DNA from 2 places in the Streptomyces pactum genome. Region 1 is predicted to be linked to the other one. Evidence: predicted binding sites of a transcription regulator. Region 1 holds the regulator's gene; the other holds the start of a gene.

Evidence for each region. The regulator HrcA, encoded in region 1, represses chaperone genes, less so after heat shock. The targets are predictions, from matches to a motif close to TTNGCACTCNGNNNNNCNGAGTGCNAA.
Region 2: the regulator HrcA is predicted to act here: its motif matches at 4,438-4,464, upstream of groL (chaperonin GroEL).

Annotation. Positions count from the first base shown of each region.
Region 1 is NZ_CP019724.1:5,781,519-5,787,532, forward strand. Features, by position in the region: gene B1H29_RS39480 (SpoIIE family protein phosphatase) at 1-528, shown strand, start outside; gene hemW (radical SAM family heme chaperone HemW) at 556-1,788, shown strand; gene B1H29_RS24675 (DUF3097 domain-containing protein) at 1,915-2,718, opposite strand; gene B1H29_RS24680 (MBL fold metallo-hydrolase) at 2,753-3,487, opposite strand; gene hrcA (heat-inducible transcriptional repressor HrcA) at 3,668-4,684, shown strand; gene dnaJ (molecular chaperone DnaJ) at 4,685-5,821, shown strand; gene B1H29_RS24695 (nitronate monooxygenase) at 5,922-6,014, shown strand, end outside.
Region 2 is NZ_CP019724.1:4,847,480-4,853,493, reverse strand. Features, by position in the region: gene B1H29_RS20625 (SigE family RNA polymerase sigma factor) at 1-195, shown strand, start outside; gene B1H29_RS20620 (hypothetical protein) at 354-1,091, shown strand; gene B1H29_RS20615 (NADH:flavin oxidoreductase) at 1,321-2,451, opposite strand; gene groL (chaperonin GroEL) at 2,686-4,311, opposite strand; gene B1H29_RS20605 (cold-shock protein) at 4,675-4,878, opposite strand; gene B1H29_RS20600 (MoaD/ThiS family protein) at 5,317-5,592, opposite strand; gene thrC (threonine synthase) at 5,589-6,014, opposite strand, start outside.

The DNA.
Region 1 (6,014 bases):
CTCGACCGCCTCAACCAGCTCCTCCTCGACGACGCCACCGAGGCCGCGGACGCCGCGGCCCGCGCCCTGGTCGCCGTCGGCGGCCGTCCGGTTGCCCCGGGCGACGGACCGCAGACCCGCTTCCTGTCCCTGCTCTACGGCGAACTGGTCCCGGTCGGCGGCGGCGCCGTCCGCTGCACCCTCGCCTCCGCGGGACACCCCCTGCCGCTGCTCCTCGGGCCCGACGGCGCGGTGCGCGCGGTCGCCGAGCCGCAGACCCTGCTCGGGGTCGTCGAGGACGCGACGTACACCAGCGAGACCTTCGAGCTGCGGTCCGGCGACACCCTGCTCTGCGTCACGGACGGGGTCACCGAGCGGCGCAGCGGCTCCCGCCAGTTCGACGACGGGGACGGTCTCGCCGCCGCCCTCGCCGGATGCGCGGGACTGGACGCCGGGCTGGTGGCCGAGCGCATCAGGCGGCTGGTGCACGAGTTCGGGCCCCGGCCCCCGGAGGACGATCTGGCCCTGCTGGTGCTCCAGGCCGAGTAGCCGTCGCCGTACGGGACAATGGAACGCATGCCCTCCGCACTCCCCGACGGCGAACCCGTCCCCGCCGACGGCGCCCTCCCGGCGTCCGCGCTCGCCGGCGCCGCCGACCGGCCCCTCGGCTTCTACCTGCACGTGCCGTACTGCGCGACCCGCTGCGGATACTGCGACTTCAACACCTACACCGCGACCGAGCTGCGCGGCTCCGGCGGTGTCCTCGCCTCCCGCGACAACTACGCCGAGACCCTCGTCGACGAGGTCCGCCTGGCCCGCAAGGTGCTCGGCGACGACCCCCGCGAGGTCCGCACGGTCTTCGTCGGCGGAGGTACGCCCACCCTGCTGGCCGCCGGCGACCTGGTGCGGATGCTGCACGCGATCCGCGACGAGTTCGGCCTCGCGCCGGACGCGGAGATCACGACGGAGGCCAACCCGGAGTCGGTCGACCCGGCCTACCTCGCCACCCTCCGCGAGGGCGGCTTCAACCGGATCTCCTTCGGGATGCAGAGCGCGAAGCAGCACGTCCTGAAGGTCCTGGACCGCACCCACACTCCCGGCCGCCCCGAGGCGTGCGTCGCGGAGGCCCGCGCGGCCGGCTTCGGCCACGTCAACCTCGACCTGATCTACGGCACCCCCGGCGAGAGTGACGACGACTGGCGCGCCTCCCTGGACGCGGCCCTCGGCGCCGGCCCTGACCACGTCTCGGCGTACGCCCTGATCGTCGAGGAGGGCACCCGGCTCGCCCGCCGCATCCGGCGCGGCGAGGTCCCCATGACCGACGACGACGTCCACGCCGACCGGTATCTGATCGCCGAGGAGACCCTGGCCGCGGCGGGCTTCGACTGGTACGAGGTGTCGAACTGGGCCACCTCCGACGCGGGGCGCTGCCTGCACAACGAGCTGTACTGGCGGGGCGCCGACTGGTGGGGCGCGGGACCGGGAGCGCACAGCCACGTGGGCGGTGTGCGCTGGTGGAACGTCAAGCACCCCGGCGCCTACGCGGGGGCGCTGGCGGTGGGGAAGTCGCCGGGGGCCGGGCGGGAGGTCCTCACGGACGAGGACCGCCGTGTGGAACGCGTCCTGCTGGAGTTGCGGCTGCGGGAGGGGGTGCCGCTGACCCTGCTGCGGGAGGCGGGGCTCGCGGCGTCGCGGCGGGCGTTGTCGGAGGGGCTGTTGCAGCCGGGACCCTACGACGACGGCCGGGCTGTGCTGACCCTGCGCGGGCGGCTCCTGGCGGACGCCGTGGTGCGGGACCTGGTGGACTAAGGGGTCGTCCCCGCTTCGGCGGGGAGCAAGGACTGCTCGGCCGCGTGGACGAGCTGATCGACGGACCGTCTCCGCAGCGGCGGAGAGCAGTCCACCGGGCCCGACCTGTCAACGACCGGACGACGCTCATGGCACGGTCACGTGATCGATGAGTCGTTCCACGCTGCCCAGCAGTTCCGGCTCCAGGTCCTTGTACGACCCCACCCGCGCCAGGATCGTCTGCCACACCGCCCCGGTGTTCTCGGACGGCCACCCCAGCGCCCGGCACACCCCCGTTTTCCAGTCCTGCCCGCGCGGCACCCGCGGCCAGCCGGGGATCCCCAGGGACGACGGTTTGACCGCCTCCCAGATGTCGATGTACGGGTGGCCGACGACCAGCGCGTGCTCGCTCGTCACCGCCTCCGCGATCCGCCACTCCTTCGAACCGGGCACCAGGTGGTCCACCAGGACCCCCAGCCGCGCGTCCGGCCCCGGTGCGAAGTCGGCGACGATCGACGGCAGATCGTCCACGCCCTCCAGGTACTCCACGACCACGCCCTCGATGCGCAGGTCGTCGCCCCACACCCGCTCGACCAGCTCGGCGTCGTGCCGGCCCTCGACGTAGATGCGCCCGGCGCGGGCCACGCGCGCGCGTGCTCCCGGGACCGCCACGGAGCCCGATGCCGTACGGGTGGGCCGTACCGGGCCCGAGACGGGCCGTACGAGGGTCACCACCCGCCCCTCCAGCAGGAAGCCGCGCGGTTCCATCGGGAAGACCCGGCGTTTGCCGAAGCGGTCCTCCAGGGTCACCGTGCCCGCCTCGCAGCCCGTCACCGCGCCGCAGAAGCCGGTGCCGGGCTCCTCGACCACCAGGCCGGGGTCGGCCGGGACCTCCGGTACCGGCTGCGGTTTCTTCCACGGAGGGGTCAGGTCGGCGGAGTACTGGCGCATTCTGACGACGATACGAGAAACGGACCCGGCGTGATCAGCGCGACACGCCGAACCGGTCGGCCAGCGCGTCCCGTTGGGCCCGGACGAACGCCGCGTCCACCACCGCTCCGTGACCGGGCACGTACAGTGCGTCCTCGCCGCCCAGGGCGAGCAGCCGGTCCAGGGCGGCGGGCCAGTGCGACGGCACGGCGTCGGGGCCCGCCTGCGGCTCACCGGACTCCTCGACCAGGTCGCCGCAGAAGACCACCCCCGGCTCGCCCGGCACCAGCACCGCGAGGTCGTGACCGGTGTGCCCCGGGCCCACGTCGGCGAGCCTGACCCGCCGGGCGGCACCCAGGTCGAGCGTCCACTCGCCGCGGACCTCGTGGCGGACGCGGACGAGTGCGTCGGCCGCCTCCCGCGCCGGCCGCGCGTCCAGTCCCTCCGCCACCGCGTCCGACCGCAGGGCCTCCCGCCCGTGTCCGCCAGGCGCGAACACCGCGTCCGTGCCCGCCGCGCCGTACACCTCCGCGCCCGTGAAGGCGGCCGCGCCGAAGACGTGGTCGAAGTGCGGATGGGTCAGCGCGAGATGCGTCACACGGTGGCCGGCGAGTTCCCGCGCCTCCGCGCGCAACCGGGCGCCCTCGTCGAGGCTCGATCCCGCGTCCACCACCAGCGCCGCGCCCGCGCCGACGACCAGCCCCGCCGTGCAGTCCCAGCCCGGCAGCCGGCGCCGCCCCACCCCGGCCGCCAGCCGCTCCCATCCCAGGTCTTCCCAAGTCACCGTCACGACGACGACGCTAGCGCCGCGACACCTCCGTTCACGGCGGTGTGCCCCCGGCCTTGCCGGGGGCGTACCCCACGGCCGTACACTGGGCCGGGGAAGTCTGGCACTCGCGCGCCGTGAGTGCCAGGAGGACAGTGAGACGGTCAGGACGCCGGGCGGACGACATGCTGGAGGTGCGCGCGAATGCTGAGTGAACGCAGGCTCCAGGTGCTGCGCGCCATCGTCCAGGACTACGTGGGCACCGAGGAGCCGGTCGGCTCCAAGGCGCTCACCGAGCGGCACAACCTCGGCGTCTCCCCGGCCACCGTGCGCAATGACATGGCGGCCCTGGAGGACGAGGGGTTCATCGCCCAGCCGCACACCAGCGCCGGACGCATTCCGACCGACAAGGGCTACCGGCTCTTCGTCGACAAGCTGGCCGGCGTCAAGCCGATGACCCCGCCCGAGCGGCGCGCCATCCAGAACTTCCTGGAGGGCGCCGTCGACCTCGACGACGTGGTGGCCCGCACGGTGCGGCTGCTCGCGCAGCTCACCCGGCAGGTCGCCGTCGTGCAGTATCCGTCGCTGACCCGCTCGACCGTGCGGCACGTGGAGTTGCTCTCCCTGGCGCCCGCGCGCCTGATGCTCGTGCTGATCACGGACACCGGCCGGGTCGAGCAGCGGATGGTGGACTGCCCGGCGCCGTTCGGCGAGGCGTCCCTGGCGGACCTGCGCGCGCGGCTCAACAGCCGGGTGGCCGGGCGCCGTTTCTCGGACGTGCCGAGCCTGGTGGAGGATCTGGCGGAGGCCTTCGAGGCCGAGGACCGCGGTACGGTCTCCACGGTGCTCTCCACTCTCCTGGAGACGCTGGTCGAGGAGAACGAGGAGCGGTTGATGATCGGCGGCACCGCCAATCTGACCCGCTTCGGGCACGACTTCCCCTTGGTGATCCGACCCGTCCTCGAGGCGCTGGAGGAGCAGGTCGTGCTCCTCAAGCTGCTCGGCGAGGCGAAGGATCCGGGCGTGACCGTCCGTATCGGTCATGAGAACGCCCACGAAGGACTCAACTCCACGTCCGTCGTGTCGGTGGGCTACGGTTCGGGCGGCGAGGCGGTTGCCAAGCTCGGCGTGGTCGGACCGACCCGCATGGACTACCCGGGAACGATGGGAGCGGTACGCGCAGTGGCACGGTACGTCGGACAGATCCTGGCGGAGTCGTAGGTGGCCACGGACTACTACGCCGTACTCGGCGTACGCCGCGACGCGTCCCAGGACGAGATCAAGAAGGCGTTCCGGAGGCTCGCCCGCGAGCTGCACCCGGACGTCAACCCCGATCCGAAGACCCAGGAGCGGTTCAAGGAGATCAACGCCGCCTACGAGGTGCTGTCGGACCCGCAGAAGAAGCAGGTCTACGACCTCGGCGGCGACCCCCTCTCGCAGGCCGCCGGCGGCGGCGCGGGCGGCTTCGGCGCGGGTGGCTTCGGCAACTTCTCGGACATCATGGACGCCTTCTTCGGCACGGCGTCGCAGCGCGGACCGCGCTCGCGCACCCGCCGGGGCCAGGACGCGATGATCCGCATCGAGGTCGAGCTGGACGAGGCCGCGTTCGGCACGACCAAGGACATCCAGGTCGACACGGCCGTCGTCTGCAACACCTGCAACGGCGAGGGCGCGGCGCCCGGCACGTCGGCCCAGACGTGTGACATGTGCCGCGGCCGCGGCGAGGTGTCGCAGGTCACCCGGTCCTTCCTGGGCCAGGTCATGACCTCCCGCCCCTGCCCGCAGTGCCAGGGCTTCGGCACCGTGGTCCCGACCCCGTGCCCCGAGTGCGCGGGCGACGGCCGGGTCCGCTCCCGGCGCACGCTGACCGTGAAGATCCCGGCCGGCGTCGACAACGGCACCCGGATCCAGCTCGCGGGCGAGGGCGAGGTCGGCCCCGGCGGCGGCCCCGCCGGCGACCTGTACGTCGAGATCCACGAGCTGCCGCACTCGACCTTCCAGCGGCGCGGGGACGACCTGCACTGCACGGTCACCATCCCGATGACGGCGGCGGCCCTCGGCACCAAGGTGCCGCTGGAGACGCTCGACGGCATGGAGGAGATCGACATCCGCCCGGGCACCCAGTCCGGCCAGTCGGTCCCGCTGCACGGCCGCGGCGTCACGCACCTGCGCGGCGGCGGCCGGGGTGACCTCATCGTCCACGTCGAGGTCATGACCCCGAGCAAGCTCGACCCCGAGCAGGAACGCCTCCTGCGCGAGCTGGCCAAGCTACGTGGCGAGGAGCGTCCGACGGGGCAGTTCCAGCCGGGGCAGCAGGGGCTCTTCTCGCGCCTGAAGGACGCCTTCAACGGGCGCTGACATCGGCCGCCGCCAGGGGCTTCCCGATGCGGATGCTCCTGGCGTATGCCAACGGAAGCCCGGATTCGGACTTGTTCGGAGGACGTGACAACATGCGGTCATGTCCTCCGCACTGACCGATCTCTTCCCCTACCCGATCGTGCAGGCGCCCATGGCGGGCGGCGTCTCCGTGCCGCAGCTCGCCGCCGCGGTC
Region 2 (6,014 bases), 930 kb from region 1:
GCCGAACTCCCCGAACGGCAACGCGCTGTGGTCGTCCTCCGTTATTGGGAGGACCTCGGGGAGGACGAGGTGGCACGGACCCTCGGGTGCACGCCCGGCACGGTCAAGAGCCAGGCTTCCCGCGCTCTCGCCAAGCTGAGGGCGCACCCCGCGCTGACATCGCACGACCGCGCGGATCTAGGAGGTGCCGCATGACCGCCTCCCACACACCCGGCGGACAACCGGACGCCTCGAGTGCCACGGACGCTTCCGTGCCGGACCGGCTCAACCCACCGCACGCTGCCGATTCCGCACAGGATGTGCGGCATGCGCTGGCCCGGGCGGCCGGGCGGAAGACGCCCGGACCAGCACCTGTGCAGGCCATCCTGGACGGTGCCCGTGCCCGGAGGTCGCGCCGCACCACCGTGAACGCGGCGGCCGGGGTACTGGTGGCCGCGGTCACGGCAGCCGTCGTCCTGCCGCTTCTGTCCGGCCCGCCGCAGGACGCCGGCCCGCGCCCCGCGGCCTCGCCCCCCTCCGAATCACCGGTTCCCGACGCGCTGGAAGCCGGAGAACGCAGCAGGGTGGTCCGCTCCGGCAGCATAGACGGCAAGGAGTGGTCGGTGACGCTGACGTTCTACCCGGACGCACCGGTCGGCTATCCCTCCGCTGACGCCGACACCGGCGACAAGGCCGACCGCGACGCCGACGGGAGCTCCGGCTTCGGCGGCGGTTCCCGGCCGGAGGGCCTCTCGCTGCTCTGTCAGCGGGTGTTCATCGGCGGGGTCCAGGTCGATCACCAGGCGGGGCCGTGGGCGGGTTGCGCCGTCGTGGACGGACGGGACGACTTCGTCGAAGGCGCCGGGCTGCACGGTCTGTCCGGCAAGGGCACGTCCGGGACCCGGATCTTCGTCGGCAACCCCGCTCCGGGTACGGCCACGGCCCGGTTGACTCTCGACGGCGGTACGGTCCGTACCGCCGAGGTGGTGACGCTGCCGGGGACCTCGTACCGCGCGTTCGCCCTGCCCGTCGCCGACGGGGAGACCATCGCGTCCGTCGACACCTTCGACGGACAGGGAAACCGGCTGACCCACGAGACGTACTGGGACTGAAGCCGTCGCCTGACGGCGGCCTGGGCACCGGACACCGAGCGGCCAGGGCTACGCCGCTGCCTGCACCGACGTCCGCCCCGCCCGCCCGCCTGGCCCAGGGCGTCGGCGACGCCGGCAACGCCGGGTTCCCGCGGGGGCGGCGGTCCGAAGGCGTACGCCAGCGAACCGGGCCTCCCTCGCGGTGCGCGACCGGATCAGGCCGGGGCGGGGCGGGCCGGGGCGGGCCGGGTCAGCTAAGGGTCTTCAACGACTCCGCGTCGAACGGCGCCAGCTCGTCGAAGCGGCCGGCCAGCACCTTACGGGCCCACTGCGGGTCCTGGAGCAGCGCGCGGCCGATGGCGACCATGTCGAACTCGTCGCGCTCGAACCGGTCCAGGAGGTTGTCGAGGCTGCCGAGCGCCGCGCCCACGCCCTGGAAGGAGTCGGTGAACTCGCCCTCCAGGCCGACCGAGCCGACCGTGATGGCGGTCCTGCCGGTGAGCTTCTTGGTCCAACCGGCGAGGTTGAGGTCGGAATCGTCGAACTCGGGCTGCCAGTAGCGGCGGGTGGAGGCGTGGAAGGCGTCGACGCCGGCCGAGGCGAGCGGGGCGAGGATCGCTTCCAGCTCCTCGGGGGTCTCGGCGAGGCGGGCGCCGTAGGCCTCCTGCTTCCACTGGGAGTAGCGGAAGATCACGGGGAACTCGGCCGAGACCTTCTCCCGTACGGCGGCCACGATCTCGGCGGCGAAGCGGGTGCGGGCCACCGGGTCGCCGCCGTAGGCGTCGGTGCGGCGGTTGGTGCCCGCCCACAGGAACTGGTCGACCAGGTAGCCGTGGGCGCCGTGGATCTCCACGCCGTCGAAGCCGATGCGCTCGGCGGCCGCGGCGGCCTCCGCGAAGGCGCCGATGACGTCGTCCAGGTCGCGCTGGGTCATCGCCTTGCCGGTGACCTCGTCCTCGCCGATGCGCAGGCCGGAGGGGCCGACGGCGGGGGCGTCCGCGAAGGGCGGCTCGCCCTGCTTGCGGACCATGCCGATGTGCCAGAGCTGCGGCACGATCGTGCCCCCCGCCGCGTGCACCGCCTCGGCGACCTTCGCCCAGCCGGCCAGTTGCTCCTCGCCGTGGAAGCGCGGCACGCGGTCGCTCTGCCCGGCGGAGTCGTGGCCGACGTAGGTGCCCTCGGTGACGATCAGACCGACGCCGGCGGCGGCGCGGCGGGAGTAGTACGAGACCACGTCCTCGCCGGGGATGCCGCCCGGCGAGAACATCCGGGTCATCGGGGCCATCGCGATGCGGTTCGGGACGGTCAGGCCGTTGATGGTGGCCGGGCGGGCGAGGATCTGAGCGGCGCGCGTGGCGGCGTCGGAGGCGGTGGTACTCACGTGGGGGGCTCCTTTAGGCGATACCAGTCGGTATGTGCGCATGCATTGACCGCACTCCAGCGACAACCGGCCCACCCCGCGCCACCATTCCGTCCGACCCTGCCCGCCTGGTGTGATCCGGGGCACACCCGGGCGTCCGCCGGGCGCCCGGGAACGCCCGAGGGCGGCACCCCCTGCCGGAACAGGGGGTGCCGCCCTCGGTACGTGACGGACGGTCGATCAGCCGGAGGCCGATCAGAAGTCCATGTCACCGCCCGGCATGCCGCCCGGAGCGCCGCCCGCGGCGGCCTTCTCCGGCTTGTCGGCGATGACGGCCTCGGTGGTGAGGAACAGCGCGGCGATGGAGGCGGCGTTCTGCAGGGCAGAGCGGGTCACCTTCGCCGGGTCGATGATGCCCTCGGCGATCATGTCGACGTACTCACCGGTCGCGGCGTTCAGGCCGTGGCCGACGGTCAGGTTGCGGACCTTCTCCACGACGACGCCGCCCTCGAGACCACCGTTGACGGCGATCTGCTTCAGCGGGGCCTCCAGGGCGAGCTTCACGGCGTTGGCGCCGGTCGCCTCGTCACCCGACAGCTCCAGCTTCTCGAAGACCTGGGAGGCCTGGAGCAGGGCCACGCCACCACCGGCGACGATGCCCTCCTCGACGGCCGCCTTCGCGTTGCGAACGGCGTCCTCGATGCGGTGCTTGCGCTCCTTGAGCTCGACCTCGGTGGCGGCACCGGCCTTGATGACGGCCACGCCGCCGGCCAGCTTCGCCAGACGCTCCTGGAGCTTCTCGCGGTCGTAGTCCGAGTCGCTGTTCTCGATCTCGGCGCGGATCTGGTTGACGCGGCCCTGGACCTGGTCGGCCGAACCGGCGCCGTCCACGATCGTGGTCTCGTCCTTGGTGATGACGACCTTGCGCGCGCTGCCCAGCAGGTCGAGCGTCGCGTTCTCCAGCTTGAGGCCGACCTCCTCGGAGATGACCTCGCCGCCCGTGAGGATGGCGATGTCGCCGAGCATGGCCTTGCGGCGGTCGCCGAAGCCCGGGGCCTTGACGGCGACGGACTTGAAGGTGCCGCGGATCTTGTTGACGACCAGGGTCGACAGGGCCTCGCCCTCGACGTCCTCGGCGATGATCAGCAGCGGCTTGCCCGACTGCATGACCTTCTCCAGGAGCGGCAGCAGGTCCTTGACGTTGCCGATCTTGGAGTTGGCGATCAGGATGTACGGGTCGTCCAGGGACGCCTCCATACGCTCCATGTCGGTGGCGAAGTACGCCGAGATGTAGCCCTTGTCGAAGCGCATACCCTCGGTGAGCTCCAGCTCCAGACCGAAGGTCTGGGACTCCTCGACGGTGATGACGCCTTCCTTGCCGACCTTGTCCATGGCCTCGGCGATGAGCTCGCCGATCTGGGTGTCGGCGGCGGAGATGGAGGCCGTGGAGGCGATCTGCTCCTTGGTCTCGACGTCCTTCGCCTGCTCCAGCAGGGCGGCGGAGACGGCCTCGACGGCCTTCTCGATACCGCGCTTCAGGGCCATCGGGTTGGCGCCGGCCGCGACGTTGCGCAGGCCTTCCTTGACCAGGGCCTGGGCGAGAACGGTCGCGGTGGTCGTACCGTCACCGGCGACGTCGTCCGTCTTCTTGGCGACTTCCTTGACCAGCTCGGCGCCGATCTTCTCGTACGGGTCCTCGAGCTCGATCTCCTTGGCGATGGAGACACCATCGTTGGTGATCGTGGGGGCGCCCCACTTCTTCTCGAGGACGACGTTGCGGCCCTTGGGGCCGAGCGTCACCTTGACGGCGTCCGCGAGCTGGTTCATGCCGCGCTCGAGGCCGCGCCGCGCCTCCTCGTCGAACGCGATGATCTTGGCCATGTGAAGTGGTCCCTCCAGGACTGGGGGTGATTCCTTCGGACCGCGCCCGCGCCCGCGACGGACGGCTCGCCTGCCTGGCGGTTCCTTCCCCACCCGGCCTGCGGGCCTCACCGACCCGGTCCTTCGTTGTCACTCTCACCTTCAGAGTGCTAACGCAATGATTAGCACTCGCCCCTGTCGAGTGCAAGCGCCTTCCGGGGATCGGCGCCGGGGACCGCCCTTCGGGACCGCCCTTCGGGACCGGCGTCCGGGCGGGAGCCCGGGCAGCAGTCCGGGCAGGAGTCCGGGCAGACCGAAGGGCCCGCACCCCCGGGGGGATGCGAGCCCTTCAGAGAAGACCTTCGCTTGCGGTGGCCGCGCGTCTCAGGCGCTGAGGCGAACCATGTCGGCCTGCGGGCCCTTCTGACCCTGCGAGATCTCGAACTCGACCCGCTGGCCTTCTTCGAGGGTGCGGTAGCCGTCCATCTGAATCGCGCTGTAGTGGACGAAAACATCCGCACCACCGTCGACCGCGATGAAGCCGTACCCCTTCTCCGCGTTGAACCACTTGACGGTGCCCTGAGCCATGCCTAACTCCCCTATTACTGGCCCTTGCACAGATCCGCACTTCGCGGACCCGGGTCAGACCTCACCCCCCACGACTGGGGGCGTGCGCCGGAACGCGTCGACCGCGGCTGAATGTATCTGTCCAACTGCCGTCTGCAACAGGTCAATCGGACGAGAAATCTGGACGCACCCGGCCCGGAATGTGGCGAGAATTCGCCTGAATTCGGGTCAAGTCGGGGCACACAAAGGGAACAAAAGCCGCGAAATACGCCCACACTTTGGCTACATCTTGTCGGACGGGCGGCAGGAATTCAGGGTTCCCGATCTTCCGATCGGGAGCGCGTTCCCCAACTCTACCGCGCTCAACCACATGGAATTGCCCCCTCCGCTTCTCTTACGGAGGGGGCAATTCGACAAACCGAGCGTTACCGCGATTACCGAAGGTAACGGAGAGGCGGGTCAGCCACCCGCGACCGCGGGGATGATGGAGACGCCGGCGCCGTCCGGGGTCGCGGTCTCCAGGCCCTGCTCGAAGCGGACGTCGTCGTCGTTGACGTAGACGTTGACGAAGCGGCGCAGCTTGCCCTGGTCGTCCAGGACACGGGCGGCGATGCCGGTGTGGTTCTTCTCCAGGTCGGAGATGACCTCGCCCAGGTTGACGCCCTCGGCGGGCACCTCGGCCTTGCCGCCGGTGTAGGTGCGCAGGATGGTCGGGATGCGAACGGTCACGCTCATGCGAGGCCAGCCTCTCGGAAGGAGTCCAGGTTGGGACGGATCGTGGCGCTGAGGCCGGTGCCGGCCACCGCGTCGAGGGTCTTCAGTCCGTCGCCGGTGTTGAGGACGACGGTGGTGAGCGACGGGTCCAGGACGCCGTCCTCGATCAGCTTCTTGGTCACGCCGACCGTCACGCCGCCCGCCGTCTCCGCGAAGATGCCCTCGGTGCGGGCGAGCAGCTTGATGGCCTCGACGACCTGCTCGTCGGTCACGTCCTCCACCGCGCCGCCGGTGCGGCGCGCGATGTCGAGGACGTAGGGGCCGTCGGCCGGGTTGCCGATCGCCAGGGACTTGGCGATGGTGTCCGGCTTCTGGGGGCGGACGACGTCGTGGCCGGCCTTGTACGCGGTGGACACCGGCGAGCAGCCCTCGGCCTGGGCGCC